3 regions of the Pantoea sp. X-Soil-ISGK-421 genome follow, and region 2 is predicted to be linked to each of the others. Evidence: predicted binding sites of a transcription regulator. Region 2 holds the regulator's gene; each other region holds the start of a gene.
What was found. Region 2 encodes LexA, which represses DNA repair genes until DNA is damaged. Its sites were predicted from a motif close to TNCTGTATGTACATACAGNA; they were not measured.
Positions count from the first base shown of each region.

Region 1: a site for LexA is predicted at 2,091-2,110, ahead of AC6I8K_RS06525 (DNA translocase FtsK 4TM domain-containing protein). Genes of this name have one in related genera too.
Region 3: a site for LexA is predicted at 4,696-4,715, ahead of mutH (DNA mismatch repair endonuclease MutH). Genes of this name have one in related genera too.

Region 1 is NZ_AP035979.1:1,409,084-1,415,151, reverse strand. It holds gene AC6I8K_RS06525 (DNA translocase FtsK 4TM domain-containing protein) at 1-2,029, opposite strand, end outside; gene lrp (leucine-responsive transcriptional regulator Lrp) at 2,149-2,643, opposite strand; gene trxB (thioredoxin-disulfide reductase) at 3,165-4,130, shown strand; gene cydD (heme ABC transporter permease/ATP-binding protein CydD) at 4,276-6,045, shown strand; gene cydC (heme ABC transporter ATP-binding protein/permease CydC) at 6,045-6,068, shown strand, end outside.
Region 2 is NZ_AP035979.1:375,388-381,455, forward strand. It holds gene plsB (glycerol-3-phosphate 1-O-acyltransferase PlsB) at 1-1,463, opposite strand, end outside; gene AC6I8K_RS01685 (diacylglycerol kinase) at 1,591-1,959, shown strand; gene lexA (transcriptional repressor LexA) at 2,065-2,679, shown strand; gene dinF (MATE family efflux transporter DinF) at 2,815-4,137, shown strand; gene AC6I8K_RS01700 (CsbD family protein) at 4,302-4,514, shown strand; gene zur (zinc uptake transcriptional repressor Zur) at 4,588-5,109, opposite strand; gene AC6I8K_RS01710 (conjugal transfer protein TraF) at 5,561-6,068, shown strand, end outside.
Region 3 is NZ_AP035979.1:3,210,605-3,216,672, reverse strand. It holds gene aas (bifunctional acyl-ACP--phospholipid O-acyltransferase/long-chain-fatty-acid--ACP ligase) at 1-1,004, shown strand, start outside; gene lplT (lysophospholipid transporter LplT) at 1,001-2,191, shown strand; gene AC6I8K_RS14950 (NADP(H)-dependent aldo-keto reductase) at 2,273-3,313, opposite strand; gene AC6I8K_RS14945 (YgdI/YgdR family lipoprotein) at 3,458-3,676, opposite strand; gene mutH (DNA mismatch repair endonuclease MutH) at 3,781-4,467, opposite strand; gene rppH (RNA pyrophosphohydrolase) at 5,149-5,676, shown strand; gene ptsP (phosphoenolpyruvate--protein phosphotransferase) at 5,689-6,068, shown strand, end outside.

The sequences.
Region 1 (6,068 bases), 1.0 Mb from region 2:
AATCAGCCAGTCGAGCCTCAACCAGTCGCGCTGTTTGCTCAAGCGCAAACATATCCACCGGCTCTTCTTCTGCCGGTGGTGACGTGAGTAAGTCCAGCGTTGGCAGCGGTGTAGTTGGTTTTTCCAGCGGCTGTTCATGGCGAACCAGGAACGGATGGAACAAGCTGTCCTGCACGGGCGCAGCGGGTTTCACTGGTGCAGGCGGCGCCGAATAAGCTTCCTGCTCCGGTGATGACCATGGGCTGGATTCAGCACTTAACGAAGGCAGTGATGCTGGCTGCGGCGCAGCTGGCTGCTGCCATTGCGGCGGCGCTTCAGTTTCCGGCTCTGGCTCTGGCGTTGCCGATAGGGTAAAGAGCGGCTCACTTGGCGTATCGTCAACCAAATCTTTCATGGGTGAGAAATCAAAAGCAGAAGAGGTGTCCAGATTAAAGACTGGCGCCTCTTTCACTTCAGGCTCGTTATAGCGTTGCTGCTGCTGATCGGCGAACTGACGTGCGAGTTGAGCTTGCTGTAGCGCCTCTTCATCTTCGGGCTCACGCGCATCCTGCCAGCTTTCACCGTAGCGATTCTGCTGCTGTGATGCGAAGGCTTCGCGCAGTTGTGCTTCCTGTAATTCAACATCATCCTCTTGTGAAGGAGCGCTGTAGGAAGCGGTTACTTCGGGTTGTTGCTGTTCAGCATCTTTGGCCTGCTCTTCCGCCATTCGTTGAGAAGGCAGTTTGATGCCGTAAGATGCCAATTCACGTCTTGTTGGCAACTTAACTTTGTTGGGACGCGGCAGCTCTGGGCCAATGCCCTGCTTCACCTGCGGGTTGTAATCACGCTCAGGCACGATATCAAAGGCAGGCGAATACGCTGTTGATGCACTCGCCGCTTTTACCGCGCCGGCGGCAAGTGATGCGGCAGCGACGGTATTAATTGTTGCTGAAGACGACGCAGCATCCTGCCAGTTGCCCATGCTCGGCCCCTCATCGTCATCAGCAGGCGAGAACGGAGAAGATGCTGGTTCATTTGGCACTTCAAAGCGATAAAGTGGCGTAGAAGATTGCGCGATCGGCTCAGGCGCGACAGCAATAGGCTGAGAATTCGGGATCGACTGAACCGTTGTCTCGGCAAAACCTGGCGTAACGGTAGGTTCCACTACTGCGCTTGCCGCAGGCTGCGCTACGGCAGGAGTCTGCTGGGCGGCTTGCGTGGTAACAGCAATCGCAGCGGCAGTGGCAGCACTGGCTTTCGCCAGCAGTGGATCGTCACCTAACGCGTGTGTAACGGGGTCACTAACCTTACGCGGTTTTGCTAACAGCACATCATCGTCTTCATTAGCCGACTGTGCAGCATGCATTGGAGGCGCGACCTTTTCAGCATGATCTTCGTCGTCGTACTCTTCTTCCTGCCAGGGTTCGTCATGCCGTGAACGGTTGCTGGCGAAGGTCAGAACACCCATCACCACGCCGCCGATCTTCTCGGCAATCGTCAGCCATGACCAACCGGTATAGAGCGTGATGCCTGCAGCCCATACGCAAAGCAGCGTCAAGGTGCCACCAGCCGAACTGAACCACGGCGCCATGGCATTGCTCACCAGGCTGCCAATCACGCCGCCTGAGGTAAAATACCAGATGTCATCAACGTTGAGTGCTGCAAGGCCACAAGTGGTCACCACCAAGGCCAGCACGCCAATCAGGCGCAAACCTACGGCAAAGTAGTCGATGTAATCCTGACGATCGCGTTGACGGAAGGTGATCCAACAGAGGCCAATAATGACGGGAGGAATGGCATAGGCCATCACGCCAAAAATGAACAACAGGGTATCTGCCAGCCATGCGCCAACGCTACCACCCAAATTATGGATAGGCTCATGCCATGCGGTTTGTGACCAGCTTGGATCTGAAGGGTTGAAACTCACCAATGACACCATCAAGTAGATGGCGAACAAGGCCACAAGAATGAGCAATGCTTCCAGCAGCCTACGTCCACTGCTCAGCGGTTGTAACGAAACGTCTTTATCTTCTGTATATTCCTGGCTCAAGAGAACTCTCCAGGTGCCTGTAAAATAAGAAGGCAACAACGTCGGGCATGCCCGACGTTGGTCCTGTATGAATTCACAGGAGTGTACCTAAATCCTGCAAGCTTTGCACCTGCCCTGCACTAACGGGTTTTGATCACCAGACGATTGCTCTGTTTGACCTCTTCCATCACCACATAAGTGCGGGTGTCATTAACGCCCGGCAGACGTAGCAAGGTTTCCCCCAGCAGTTTACGATAGGCGGACATATCCGGTACACGGGTTTTCAGCAGGTAGTCAAAGTCACCGGAAACGAGGTGACATTCTTGAGTTTCCTCAAGTTTTTGCACTGCGGCGTTAAATTGCTCAAACACATCCGGCGCACCACGATTCAGAGTAATCTCAACAAATACCAGCAGTGAAGCATCCAGATAGTGGGGATTGAGTTGCGCGGTGTAACCCAGAATGAAGCCTTGACGCTCAAGGCGACGCACGCGCTCAAGACAAGGTGTTGGCGATAATCCAACACGCTTTGAAAGCTCGACATTGGAAATACGACCGTCTTTCTGCAATTCATTCAGAATGTTTCTGTCGATACGATCTAAATCTTTTCCGGGGCGTTTCTTATTGTCTACCATTATTATTGTCTCTCTTAATTCCTTCCCTTTACCTGCCACACCCTGAAAACGCTCATTGTTCAGGGCCTTACTGAAGTGAAGACCATAAGCCTGTGCAGTAACGCTACCATCCGTATGACGCATGTTGTCTGTCCACATCATGCGTCATTACCAATGTCAGGCTGAGTTTATTCGGCTAAAAAGCCCAAAACAGAAATGAAATTCTGTTTTGAATCGCTAAATATTCTCTGCTTCTCCCAATGTTTTCGCAAAAGCGCAGGCGATTGTCAAAGTAAAACATCCAAATTCAGTACAAGATGCCAGATAGAGTTCTGGGTTGCTGTTTTTAAATGAGAATTTTAGTGCTGCTGCACCACTATTTGCCGAGCTTTGCCCCCTTTTGGCGCACACCGCGTGCAAAATCTGCACTCATCGTCTACGCCGCTTGCAGCGATTGTTAACAAAATTGCTGAAGCCTTTTTTTGCGGCGTTAATTTCCCTACAATCAAAAACTATGTTGTCAGAAAAAAATTGAGGAACGCATGAGTACGGCCAAACACAGTAAGCTGCTCATTCTGGGCTCCGGCCCTGCCGGTTACACTGCTGCAGTTTATGCAGCGCGCGCCAACCTGAATCCGGTGCTGATTACCGGACTGGAGAAAGGCGGTCAACTTACCACAACCACAGAAGTGGAGAACTGGCCAGGCGATGCCAATGATTTAACCGGTCCCGCGTTAATGGAACGCATGCAGGAGCATGCTGAGAAATTCAACACCGAGATCATTTTTGACCACATTCATACTGTCGATTTGCAGAACCGTCCGTTCCGTTTAATCGGCGACAGCAGTGAATACACTGCCGATGCTTTGATTATTGCAACAGGCGCTTCAGCGCGTTACCTCGGTCTGCCATCAGAAGACGCTTTCAAAGGCAAAGGTGTGTCCGCTTGCGCTACCTGCGACGGTTTCTTCTACCGCAACCAGAAAGTTGCCGTCATTGGTGGCGGTAACACCGCTGTTGAGGAAGCGCTTTATCTGGCGAACATTGCCGCTGAAGTGCATTTGATTCACCGCCGCGACAGCTTCCGCGCTGAAAAAATTCTCATCGACCGTTTGATGGAAAAAGTGCGCAATGGCAACATCGTGCTCCACACCGATCGCACGCTGGACGAAGTGGTGGGCGATCAGATGGGCGTAACGGGTTTAAAACTGCTGTCTACCAAAGGTGAAGCAGCTGAATCACTTGACGTCGCTGGCCTGTTTGTCGCCATCGGTCACAGCCCAAATACCGCCATTTTTGATGGCCAGCTGGATTTAGAAAATGGCTACATCAAAGTGCAGTCCGGTTTGCATGGTAACGCTACGCAAACCAGCATCCCAGGCGTGTTCGCTGCCGGTGATGTAATGGACCACATCTATCGTCAGGCGATTACCTCTGCAGGAACCGGTTGTATGGCTGCATTGGATGCTGAGCGTTTCCTTGATGGACTGGTTAAAAACGATAAGTAAGTTGTTAATAACCTGATCATAATCGTCTAAAGGCGGCCAGTTTTGGTCGCCTTTTTTGTTACCTGCATGCTACAGTTCAGGCGCCCGACATTGCTGGGTTTTCATCCGGGATTGACATCTCTTTTGAGTTACCAAACGGCATCGCATGAACAAATCACGGCAACAAGAACTTCTCCGCTGGCTCCGTCAGCAACGTCATCACGGTGCGCGTAACTTACGTGCTGCCTCACTGTTCGGTTTTGCTGGCGCTCTGGTCATTATTGCTCAAGCCTGGTTAATGGCTTCGCTGCTGCAAAATTTGATTGTGGCGCAGCAACCGCGCGCAACACTTCTCACCGATTTTCTGCTACTGCTCCTGTGCTTTGTTCTGCGCGCCGGCTTGCATTATGCTCGCGAAATGGCCGGGCATCGCGCTGGCGTCGCCATTCGAAGAGCGTTACGCCAACAGGTGCTGAACCGACTCAATGAATTAGGTCCGGCATGGATTCAGGGCAAACCCGCAGGCAGTTGGGCTACGTTGCTGCTCGAACAAATCGAAGAGATGCAGGAATACTACGCGCGTTATCTGCCTCAGATGTCGCTAGCGGTATTTATTCCGTTAGCTATTTTGATCGCCATTTTCCCGATTAACTGGGCTGCGGGATTGATTCTGCTGGTAACCGCACCATTGATTCCGCTGTTTATGGCCATGGTAGGCATGGGCGCTGCAGATGCCAACCGCCGCAACTTTGTTGCTCTCGCCCGCCTTAGCGGTGATTTTTATGATCGTCTACGCGGCCGTGAAACGCTGCGCCTGTTCAATCGCGGCGCGGCAGAGCAACAGGCAATTGCCGCTAGTACCACGGATTTCCGCCAACGCACCATGGACGTTTTGCGCCTGGCGTTTCTCTCTTCCGCCGTGCTGGAGTTTTTTGCTTCACTGGCGATCGCTGTCGTCGCAGTCTATTTCGGTTTCTCTTACCTCGGCGAACTGAATTTCGGTCATTACAGCACCGGCGTAACACTGTTTGCCGGTTTTCTGGCACTAATTTTGGCCCCGGAATTTTTCCAGCCATTACGCGATTTGGGCACCTTCTATCACGCCAAAGCGCAGGCGATTGGTGGAGCTGATGCGCTGGACCAGTTTCTATGTGAAAGTCCCGATCCTGCCGTAGAGCAAGCTTCACCTGCGTTTACTCTCACTGGACCGCTTAACATCCAGGCACAGAATTTAGTGGTGATGACCGCGAGCGGTGAAGCGCTGTCGCAGCCACTCAGTTTCACTCTCGACGCTGGCAAGCGTGTAGCATTAGTCGGGCAAAGCGGCGCGGGGAAAACCGTGCTAATGAATGTGATGCTTGGCTTCCTGCCTTATCAAGGTTCGCTGCAGGTGAATGGACAGGAACTGCGAGATATCAGTCGTGATAGCTGGCAAAAACATCTCGCCTGGGTAGGCCAAAATCCTCATTTACCCGCTCAAACGCTGCGTGAAAATCTGCTGTTCAATCATGACATTGATGATGCCACGCTCACTGCGGTACTGCAGCGTGCGGGAGTTAGCGAATTTCTGGCCCGTTTGCCGCAAGGATTAGATACCTTTTTAGGCGATGGCGGCGTTGGTCTTTCCGTCGGCCAGGCACAGCGTATTGCCGTGGCGCGTGCACTGCTTAAACCTGCGCAATTACTGCTGCTTGATGAGCCTGGTTCTGGGCTGGATAGCCAGAGCGAGCAACATGTTATCAGCGCTTTGCAACAGGCTGCCACCCAGCAAACCACGCTGATGATAACGCACCAACTGAACGAGCTCGTAAGCTGGGATGAAGTTTGGGTAATGCAGGCGGGGCAACTGGTTCAACAAGGTCATTGGCAGCAGCTGATTGAACAAGATGGACCGCTGCGCGAAATGGTGCAACATCGTCGAAAGGAGATCGCATGATGAATCATTTACTGCCTTTCCTG
Region 2 (6,068 bases):
CGCCACTCTGGCACGTTTTTGTTCAGGTAGTTCATCAAGGGCAGCGGTTCGCCAAAATTGACGTAACCCTGACCGAGGTTACGCAGTTTACGCAAGCCCCGAACCATCTGCAGGAAGCTCTCTTTCTCTTTGGCAGCGCCACGCAGCTCTTTAGCGTAAGTCCCCACCTCCATCACGTGCTCGTAGCCAATGTAAATCGGCACGAAGGTGATCGGACGGCTGCCGCCGCGCAGCATCGCCTGCAGCGTCATTGATAAGGTACCGGTTTTCGGGTCCAGCAAACGGCCGGTACGCGAACGTCCGCCTTCCACGAAGTATTCAACCGAGTAACCACGGCTAAACAGCTCGCCGAGGTACTCACGGAACACGGTGGAATAGAGTTTGTTGCCCTTAAAGGTACGACGAATAAAGAACGCGCCTAAACGCCGGAAAATCGGGCCGGCCGGCCAGAAGTTCAGGTTGATCCCCGCCGCGATATGCGGCGGTACAAGTCCTTGATGATAAAGCACGTAGGAGAGCAGCAGATAATCCATGTGGCTGCGGTGGCACGGCACATAGACAATCTCATGACCATCCTGCGCCAGCTGACGCACGCGCTCACCGCCATGAACGTTGATGCCCTGATACAGGCGGCTCCACAGCCATCCCATCACGCGGTCAGTGACTTTAATGGCTTCATAAGAGAAGTTCGCCGCCACTTCTTCCATCATTTCAATGGCATTCTGCTGGGCTTTCTCATGGGAAATCTTTTTACTGCGCGCTTCATCTTCTACCGCTTTTTCAATCGCTTTGGACTGCAAAAGTTTATTGAAGAGATCCTGACGCGCAGGCAGACGCGGACCGACTGCGGCCAGACGTTGGCGGGCAAAGTGAATACGCGCCACGCGAGCCAGCTTCTGCGCAATCGACTTATCGGTGCCGTGTTCGGTCGCCATTTGGCGCAGCGAAACGGTTTGCGAAAAGCGCACAAAGCTGTCGCGGCCGTGCCACAAAATAGCGAAGAACTTCTGAACACCATTGAGAATACGCAGATGTGGCGTGGACTCACCGGATGTTTCACGTCCCGGCGCGCGACCAAACATCACCGCAACCGGCAGCATTTGCACATCAAGATGCGGGTTGCTGCGGTGCAAATCCAGATAATCGTGGAACAGCTTTACCGATTCGGGATTTGCCACGAAATAGGGAATGACGCGTGGGCCATCGTGAATAAACACGTGACGCGGCAGCAGGGTGCCATCGATCTCCAGCGGAGCCAGCGGATCGGGCAGATCATGTTTCAGGCATTGAGCACGCAGCGTGAGTAGGTCAGCCTTTGAATCATAAGGCAAAACATACATCACAGGACGTGTCGGATCGATCCCGTGCTCAGAGACGGGATCGGTCGGAATGACCTTACTTTTTACCAAAATAGAGAGTGGTAAATTCAATAATTTGTAATAGAGTTTACGCCAACCTGACATAGACAACTTTAAGCCTCTTGTTAGCAAAGCGCGGCAAGCATACCAGAAAGCGCAGCGAAGGTCTGTGGCTCTGCCGCCTCAAACTGCCCTCACATTGACGTCAAAATAGTTCAAGGGTTCCATAGACATGGCAAATAACGTCACCGGTTTAGTAAGAATAGTGAAAGCCGCCGGTTATTCCTGGCAGGGGTTACGCGCCGCATGGCAGCACGAAGCCGCATTTCGGCAGGAAGCCGTTGCCGCGCTGGTGGCTATTCTTGTGGCCTGCTGGCTGGATGTAGATACCATCGCCCGCATCTTAATGATTGGCTCGGTGGTGCTGGTTATCATCGTTGAGATCCTTAATAGCGCTATCGAAGCGGTGGTGGACCGCATTGGTCAAGAGCAACATCCGCTCGCGGGCCGTGCCAAAGACATGGGATCGGCTGCCGTATTACTGACTATCTTACTGGCTCTGTTCGTCTGGATCGCGCTGCTCTGGACGCATTTGAGATAGGGATTCCAGATTCATCAAACCGCTGATTTTTCCCTCTGTTACGGTTTTCATTTCGCCAATACCTGTATATACTCACAGCGACTGTATAAACAACCAGGGGGCGGGATGAAAGCGTTAACTGCACGGCAGCAACAGGTCTATGACCTGATTCGCGACCATATTAACCAGACGGGCATGCCGCCAACGCGTGCGGAAATTGCTGCGCAACTGGGTTTTCGCTCGCCCAATGCTGCTGAAGAGCATCTGAAAGCGCTGGCGCGTAAAGGCGTAATTGAAATTGTTTCCGGCGCATCGCGCGGGATTCGCCTGTTGATGGAAGAAGAATCGAGCGAAGGTCTGCCGCTGATTGGCCGCGTCGCTGCCGGTGAGCCCTTGCTGGCACAGGAACACATCGAAGCCCACTACCAGGTGGATGCTAACCTGTTCAAACCGAGCGCTGATTTTCTGTTGCGCGTGAGCGGTATGTCGATGAAAGACATTGGCATTATGGATGGCGATCTGTTGGCGGTGCATAAAACTCAGGAAGTGCGTAACGGCCAGGTTGTAGTGGCGCGCATTGATGATGAAGTCACCGTGAAACGCTGGAAAAAGCAGGGTGCGATTGTTCATCTGCTGCCAGAAAATACCGATTTTCAGCCGATTGTCGTTGATACCCGTGAGCAGTCGCTAACCGTTGAAGGTTTGGCTGTCGGGATTGTGCGCAACGGCGAGTGGCTCTAATCAGTTTCTGAGCCTCACCCACTGCGGTGGCGTATCATGCGCTAACCGCAGTCTGCTGTTTTACTTCTCTGTGACTCTTTCTGCGGCTCACTCTGGCGCCATTACGCTGATTACCGCAAACAACGGAATGGGCGAATGCAGCTGTTTTCCTCTTCAGATAAAACGCTCTGGCGGCTGGCGCTGCCGATGATCCTTTCAAACATCACCGTCCCGTTATTGGGCGTGGTGGATACTGCCGTTATTGGTCATCTCGATAGCCCTATCTATTTGGGCGGTGTCGCGGTTGGCACGACGGCAACCAGCTTCATCTTTATGCTCCTATTGTTCCTGCGCATGAGCACGACCGGACTCACCGCTCAGGCATTTGGTGCTAATGATAAAACCGCGCTGGCGCGCGCCTTAACGCAACCGCTGCTGATTGCGCTGGTTTTTGGTGTGCTGTTTATGGTGCTGCGGACGCCGGTAAGCAGTTTGGCTGCAGCCTTGATGGGTGGCAGCCCGGAAGTGCAACACCAGGCGAAAATATTCATTGAGATTCGCTGGCTAAGTGCGCCTGCGACCTTAGCCAATCTGGTGATTCTCGGCTGGCTGCTGGGCGTGCAGTATGCACGTGCGCCGATGGTGCTGCTGATCATTGGCAATCTGGTCAACATCCTGCTTGATCTGCTGTTTGTCCTCAAACTGCATTGGGGCGTGGCCGGGGCGGCGGCGGCAACCGCACTGGCAGAATATGTCACGCTGGGCGTGGGGCTGTGGATGGTGGCGCGTGTGCTGAAAATGCGCGGTATCCACTTTACTCTGCTAAAAAGCAGCTGGCGCGGCGATGCGGCACGGCTGTTCCGCCTTAATCGCGACATTATGCTGCGCTCCTTAATGCTGCAAATCTGTTTTGCCTCGCTCACGATTCTTGGTGCGCGTATTGGACCGGATGTGGTAGCGGTCAATGCTGTACTGCTGATGTTCCTCACTTTTACTGCTTACGCGCTGGATGGTTTTGCCTACGCAGTTGAAGCCTGCTCCGGTGAGGCCGTTGGGGCCAAAGATCGCAGTCGATTATTGCTTATCTGGCATGCGGCCTGCCGTCAGGCCTGTTTTGTTGCGGTGATATTTGCGCTGATTTATGCCTTTACGGGTCCGCAGATAGTGGCGATGCTGACTTCACTGGAAGCGCTGCGCGAAATGGCCGATCGCTACCTTATCTGGCAAGTGATTCTGCCGCTGGTTGGTGTTTGGTGCTATCTGCTGGATGGCATGTTTATTGGCGCAACGCGTGGCCGTGAAATGCGTAACAGCATGGTGATAGCGGCAATCGGCTATGGCTTGTCACTATTGACGCTGCCGTGGCTGGGCAACCACGGTTTATGGCTGGCGGTGACGGTATTTCTCGCGTTACGTGGGCTCTCGCTGTGGGTAATCTGGCGTGGGCACTGGCAACGTAATAGCTGGTTCAATGCCTAAATAAGCGAAGCGTAAACTACAGATTAATCTGTAATTCTCTGCAAACTACGAAACGGCTACTACAATTACCTTATACGGCGCAAATGAGTAGCGCGTTGTGTGGGTATATCGCCTGATAGGCAGGCAATATATCTATCTCACTCAGGATGAAGTGGAGGATTATTATGAACAAAGACGAAGCGAGCGGAAACTGGAAGCAGTTCAAAGGTAAAATGAAGGAAAAGTGGGGCAAGCTTACGGATGATGATATGACCGTAATCGAAGGTAAACGCGAGCAGCTTGTCGGTAAAATCCAGGAACGCTACGGGTATGCGAAAGACCAAGCAGAGACCGAAGTGAAAGAATGGGAAACCCACAACAAAGATTACCGCTGGTAGTCGATTTCCCCTATTACGGATGATGCTCCTACCCACCGGTCGTTATGATCGGGTCGGCACATGGAAGTGCCCATTACGCCTTTCTCACCCGTTTTTTACCTTCAACCTGATGGTTGTGTTCGCAACTTTCATGATGCGTACAAGCCGCAACCTCTGCACAATTCTCACACAAGCCATGAGCTTCAATCACCGTATGACGCAGTGAAAATCCCGCCTGATCTGCCAGCGCCGCTATGGTTTTTTCTACGCCATGAGCATGTTTTTCGCTCACCGCCGCGCAACCGTCGCACACCAGCATTACCGAAGTATGTGCCGGCTCATCAAAATGATGGCAAACCACATAACTGTTATTCGACTCAACACGATGAATGAACCCCTGTTCCAACAGGAAATCAAGCGCGCGGTAAATGGTGGGGGGCTTAGCTTGGGGCTCACTGACGCGTAATTGATCCAGCAAATCGTAAGCACTTATCGAACCATTCTGCTCTGCCATCAAACGCAACACTTCGGCGCGTTGAGGGGTGAGGCGCACGCCGCGGTCAAGACACAGTGATTCTGCCTGAGTAAGAAGTTGTTCGGGCGTGAGGTTAGACATAAGCATTCTCCGGGTAGCAGGTGATGTTATTTTATCACACAAATTTTTGCCCTGCTGTGATTGCTTATTATCCTTAAAATCTGCAAGAAAATTCTCATCAATCAATAAATTATCAGCCTATTTTGCCCGCTAATGTTGCCTCAACGATTTAACCTGTAAAAAAGCGTCCCGCCAGACAGCGTAACGGTAGCAGGCTTTTGCGTTGCAACTCACCTGGTTAGCGGCTATGGTTCAAAAGGCCTTAAGTAATTTCTGGTATCAAACTACCCACTAGTAATTTTTCTGCATATAAAAACAGCGGAGTGGTGCTTACGCATCCAATTCTGCGAATAGCAGTGCTATTTCCTTTCAATTCACAGCAATGAAGCGTTAGCCAGCGTTCAGAATAGCGGCTAACTAAACTTTCAGTCGGTGAGTGATTCAGCGACATTTTAAAGGTGATGGCAGGCTCATGGTGAAGACATTATTCAGGCACAAAAAAGTAGCTTATCTTGTTGGTTTGAATGCAGTATTTCTTTCTTCCTCAGCGCTGGCAGCAGGTACATGGTATGACGCACGTAACGACGCAATGGGCGGTACGGGCGTAGCTTCTTCTACCTGGAGTTCAGCAGTGCTGGCTAACCCCGCATTGATGACCAAAGCGCAGCCTGAAGATAACGTCAGCATCATCTTTCCTTCAGCGGGCGCGCAGGTTACCGATAAAGACAAATTAATTGATCGGGTCGATGACATTACCGATACCGTCGATCGTTATCAGGATGTAATCGATAAACTGACCTTTGCTGATTACCTCAATGGTTATCCGCAACTGAAGGCCGCCGCAGGCGATATGGCCAATCAGCTCAGCGATCTGCGCGGCAATAAAGCCCATGCAAATGCAGGTGTGGCGCTGGCCGTCACCGTCCCGAATGAAACGTTACCTTTTGCTTTTATTACTAAAGCCTACGGCAGTGCGATCG
Region 3 (6,068 bases), 2.8 Mb from region 2:
TGGTGCATTCACATAAAAGCCTGCTGGCCAACGTGGAGCAGATACGCACCGTGGCGGATTTCACCCCGCGCGATCGCTTTATGTCGGCGCTGCCGCTGTTCCACGCCTTTGGTTTGACCGTTGGCCTGTTTACGCCGCTGCTGACCGGTGCGCAGGTGTTTCTCTATCCGAGCCCGCTGCATTACCGCATCGTGCCGGAATTGGTTTATGACCGGAACTGCACCGTGCTGTTTGGCACTTCGACCTTCCTCGGCAACTACGCGCGTTTCGCCAGCCCGTATGATTTTGCGCGTCTGCGCTATGTCGTGGCCGGTGCAGAGAAGCTGCAGGAAGCGACGCGTCAGGTCTATATGGAGAAATACGGCATCCGTATTCTTGAAGGCTACGGCGTAACGGAGTGCGCGCCGGTGGTGGCGATCAACGTGCCGATGGCGGCGAAAAATCACACGGTGGGCCGCATTCTGCCAGGCATGGATTCGCGTCTGATTTCCGTGCCGGGCATTGAGCAGGGTGGTCGCCTGCAGCTGCGCGGGCCGAACGTGATGAACGGTTATCTGCGCGTCGAGAATCCTGGCGTGCTGGAAGTGCCGGTAGCGGATAACGGCGAAGGTGAGATGGAGGCAGGCTGGTACGACACCGGCGATATCGTCAGCTTTGATGAAGGCGGGTTCTGCCAGATTCAGGGCCGCGCGAAACGCTTCGCAAAAATTGCCGGTGAGATGGTGTCGCTGGAGATTGTTGAGCAGATTGCGCTGAAAGCCTCCCATGAGAAGCAGCATGCGGCGTCGCTGCGTCCGGACGGTAATCGCGGTGAAGCCTTGGTGCTGTTCACCACCGACAGCGAATTAGCTCGCGATACCTTGCTGAAAGCGGCGCGTGAGATCGGTGCGCCGGAATTGGCGGTGCCGCGCGATATCCGCATCATGAAACAACTGCCGATGCTGGGCAGCGGCAAACCGGACTATGTCAGCCTCAAGCAGCTGGCGGAACAGGAGCAGGCATGAGCCAGGCGTTAAATAAGGATGCACCGCTAATGTCACGGAATATGCTGGCGGTGATTGTGGCGCAGTTCTTCTCGGCATTTGGCGACAACGCGCTGTTGTTTGCCACGCTGGCGCTGCTGAAAAATCAGTTCTACCCGGACTGGAGTCAGCCGATCCTGCAAATGCTGTTTGTGGCGACTTACATTCTGCTCGCGCCGTTTGTTGGGCAGATGGCGGATAGCTTTGCTAAAGGTCGGGTGATGATGTTCGCCAACAGCCTCAAGCTGCTGGGGGCGCTGATTATCTGTTTCGGCTTCAATCCGTTCCTTGGCTACACGCTGGTGGGGATTGGTGCGGCGTCCTATTCGCCGGCGAAGTACGGCATCCTGACGGAAATCACCCGCGGGGAACGCCTCGTAAAAGCTAACGGCTTAATGGAAGGGTCGACCATTGCGGCGATTCTGCTGGGTTCGGTAGCGGGTGGTATTCTGGCGGACTGGAACCTGGTGGCTGCGCTGGTGGTGTGTGCCATGACGTACGCAATGGCGGTGGTAGCGAACCTCTTTATTCCGCGCCTGACGGCGGCGCGTCCGGGACAGAGCTGGTATTTTGGCGCGATGCTGCGCAGTTTCATCGCGGCGACCAAGTTGTTGTGGCGCAACGGCGAGACGCGTTTCTCGCTGCTCGGCACCAGTTTGTTCTGGGGCGCGGGCGTGACGCTGCGCTTCCTGCTGGTGCTGTGGGTGCCGGTGGCGCTCGGCATCAGCGATAATAAAACCCCAACCACGCTGAATGCGATGGTGGCGATTGGCATTGTCATCGGTGCGGCTGCGGCGGCAAAACTGGTGACGCTGCAAACCGTGCGCCGCTGTATGCCGGCGGGCGTGTTGATTGGCGTGATGGTGGTCGTGTTTGCGTTGCAACAGAGTTTGCTGAATGCCTATCTGGTGCTGATGCTGATTGGTGCGCTGGGTGGTTTCTTTGTCGTGCCGCTCAATGCGCTGCTGCAGGAGCGTGGTAAAGCGTCCGTGGGTTCGGGTAACGCGATTGCGGTGCAAAATCTGGGTGAAAACAGCGCGATGCTGCTGATGCTGGGTTTGTATACCGTGGCGATTAAGCTGGGCGCACCTGCGGTGGCAACCGGCGTGGGATTCGGTGCGATTTTCGCCGTGGCGATTGCGGTGCTGTGGTGGAAAGCGCGGCGGTAATTGTGCGGTAATTAAAAAGGTCGCCATGAATGGCGACCCTACGGCAGAATTTGTAAGGTGCGCATTAATGCGCACCTGGTTTCAAGGGGCAGGATAAGTAAACTGGCGATGAATCGCTTCCAGTTCCTCTAACACATCAGCGTTCAGCGTCAGATTGAAACTCTCAACGTTAATCTTAAGTTGCTCCAGCGTGGTGGCGCCCAGCAAGGTGCTGGCGACAAACGGCTGTTGACGCACGTAGGCCAGCGCCATCTGCGACGGATCCATATTGTGCTTCTTCGCCAGCTCAACATAGGCGGCAATCGCCTGCTGAGACTGATCGCCGCTGTAGCGGGTAAAGCGACTAAACAGCGTATTGCGCGCACCGGCTGGTTTCGCACCGTTCAGGTATTTACCGCTCAAAGTACCAAAGGCCAGGCTGGAATAAGCCAGCAGCTCGACGCCTTCATGCTGACTGATCTCCGCTAAACCTACCTCGAAGCTGCGGTTCAGCAGGCTGTACGGGTTCTGGATGGTGACGATACGCGGTAGCTCGTGCTTTTCAGCCAGCTGCAGGTAACGCATCACGCCCCACGCGGTTTCGTTCGACACGCCAATGTAGCGAATCTTACCGGCACGAACTTGTTCGGTCAGCGCTTCCAGCGTTTCCAGCAGCGTCACGGGGACACTGGAATCGGTGTATTGATAGCCCAGCTTGCCGAAATAGTTGGTTTGGCGCTGTGGCCAATGCAACTGATAGAGATCGAGATAATCGGTATTCAGGCGTTTCAGGCTGGCATCCAGCGCTTCGCGGATGTTTTTGCGATCCAGCGCCTGGTTCGGGCGAATTGAGGCATCCGCACCGCGTACCGGGCCGGCCACTTTGCTGGCGAGGATGATTTTGTCACGGCTGCCGCGCTTCTTCAGCCAGCTACCAATGTACTGTTCGGTTAATCCCTGGGTTTCCGGGCTCGGCGGCACCGGATACATTTCCGCGGTATCAATCAGGTTAATGCCACTGCTAACCGCGTAATCAAGCTGTGCGTGGGCGTCGGCTTCGCTGTTCTGCTCACCAAACGTCATGGTTCCAAGCCCCAGCTGACTCACTTCCAGCGTGCTATGGGGAATACGGTGATAGTGCATTTGCCGGCATCCTTTTTTCATTATGAAAGGGAATGTTGTGTCCTTTGGGACTATAGCGTGTGAAGCGGCGCGGAAGGAAGGGGGGAAAGTTCGGGAAATCGCCTGCACAAGGGGAAAACATGTGCAGGCAAGGCAATTTGGCACTTAACGCTCAATGATGGTCGAAACCTCGTCACCATTGATCTGCATCTGATGGCCTTTCTCATCGGTGTACTGTACCAATCCAGTCTCTTTATCGATGGCGGGTTTGCCATCGGTCATGATCATGCGGCCATCTTTGGTCGCCATGACGTAATCACTGCTGCAACCACTCAATAACAGCGCAACCAATCCTAAACCCACTGCACTTACCAACCCTTTCATTCTTATCTCCTTCTCGCGACTTCAACAGCAAAAGTGTAGTAATAAATGCTTTCGTCGTTAGGAGTAATCGCATCATTCCTAAAATTATCGGCAGCAATATGCATTTACAGTAAAAAATGTCGCGCCAAAAGTGGGCCGGTAAAGCTCTTCTTTAAATAAAAGCCGCGCGGCAGCGTCATAATCGGCTCGCCGTGTTCCCCGATGGCTTCGGTTAATGCTTTGCTGTTGGCGGCTTTAGGGCGGATTTGCAGCCACGCACCGTGACGGGCGGTGATGCGCTCAACCTGGCCAAGCACAATCATATCCATTAACTCTTCCCAGTCTTCCCGCAACTGTTGTTCCTCTTCTTCACTGGGATGCCATAGCAGCGCTGAACCAACACGACGCTCAGCCAGCGGCAAGGCACGATCGCCTTCGATCGGAATCCACAGCACGCGTGCCAGTTTGTGCCGCACATGGCTGGTTTGCCAGGTAACGCCACTATTGCCGGTTAACGGCGCGACACACACGAAGGTGGTCTCCAGCGGTTTGCCTTGCGCATCTACCGGAATGGTCTTCAGCTCAATACCGAGATGCGCAAAATCCTGTTCGGCTTTGCTGCCCGCACTGGCACCTAAATGCAGCTCTAACAACATGCCGACCCAGCCTTTATCGCGTTTCAAATCGGTGGGTATCGGCAGGTTTAGCTGTGCCGCTAGCGCGGCAAAGGTCTGGCCTGCCAGCTGTTGTGCTCGTTGCAGTAATTCCGCTTCGTTTTCGGGTGATGACGGCAATAATGCTGAAGAGTGCATGCTAGAACTCACATTGGTTAAAGAGTGAACAGTGGAGGCTGACTGAGTTTGTCCACATGGCAATTAGGTGAATAACTGTGATAATAGCATGATTAAGAATGGTTTTTTATTCCAATAGAATGGGGCCATCCGATGCTGTGGCCAGGTTATCCCAGCTTGTTATCGACAATGAACAGGTGTTGAACCTAGTTATCCACAGAAATGTGGGGTAACCCCCTTTTCTCAGACACCTGTTTCCATTTACAGCCTTGACTTTCGCGTTTTGAACGCTTTTTTTCCTTTCTTTGACCAGGTTTAGGTCATTCTCTGTGGATAAAAACGTCATTGGTGGATCTTTAACCGATGACAGGCAAGTGGAATGAATCTGCAAAGGATCTTTTCATCGCCTGAGTTTCCATTATTTTATATGTGTATGAAATTTAATGTTTTATTTTATCTGGCGACGAGGGTTTTTGAGAATGTTCTGTAATGGTTATTCACGTCATTCCCGTGTTCTGCACAACGCTATCCACAGAAAAAGTGAATAAGATCGCCCATAAATCTCACTCGCTGTTTATAACTTGGCTAATCTCTGTGAGTTATCCTGTTTTTATTCTGCTTACACCCCGGTATCCAGTGGTTTACCGCCTGTAAGGAGTGTGAAACAATCAGGCTATTCAAATTTAGCTTTGAGGTAGTCCAGTGATCGATGATGATGGCTACCGCCCGAATGTTGGTATCGTAATCTGTAACAGGCAAGGACAAGTGTTGTGGGCCAGGCGCTTTGGACAGCACTCCTGGCAATTTCCTCAGGGAGGCATCAATCCGGGTGAAACTGCTGAACAGGCAATGTATCGCGAACTGTTCGAAGAAGTGGGTTTACACCGCAAAGATGTTCGAATACTTGCTTCAACCCGAAACTGGTTACGCTACAAGTTGCCAAAACGTTTGGTGCGTTGGGACACAAAGCCGGTGTGTATCGGCCAGAAACAAAAGTGGTTTCTTCTGCAGTTGATGTGTAGTGACGCGGAAATCAATGTGCAGCACAGCAGCACGCCCGAGTTTGACGGTTGGCGCTGGGTTAGCTTCTGGTATCCGGTGCGTCAGGTGGTCTCTTTCAAGCGCGATGTTTACCGCCGCGTGATGAAAGAATTCGCTGGCGTGGTGATGTCGATGCAGGAGAGTGCGGGGCAACGTAATAACGCTGCCCAACGACGTAAAAGAGGATAGGCCACGCCCTTTATGCTCACTCAGTTACGCGAAATAGTAGAGAAAGTGGCGAGTGCTCCACGTCTGAATGAAGCACTCGACATTCTGGTAAACGAAATTTGCCTTGCGATGGAAACCGAGGTTTGCTCGGTTTATCTCGCCGATCACGACCGTCGTTGCTACTACCTGATGGCGACACGCGGGCTAAAAAAGCCGCGTGGTCGTACGGTTACGCTGGCGTTTGACGAAGGCATCGTTGGCCTCGTTGGACGCTTAGCAGAGCCGATCAACCTCGCCGATGCGCAAAGCCATCCCAGCTTCAAATACATCCCTTCTGTTAAAGAGGAGCGTTATCGCTCCTTCCTCGGCGTCCCGATTATTAGCCGCCGCCAACTGCTTGGCGTGTTGGTTAT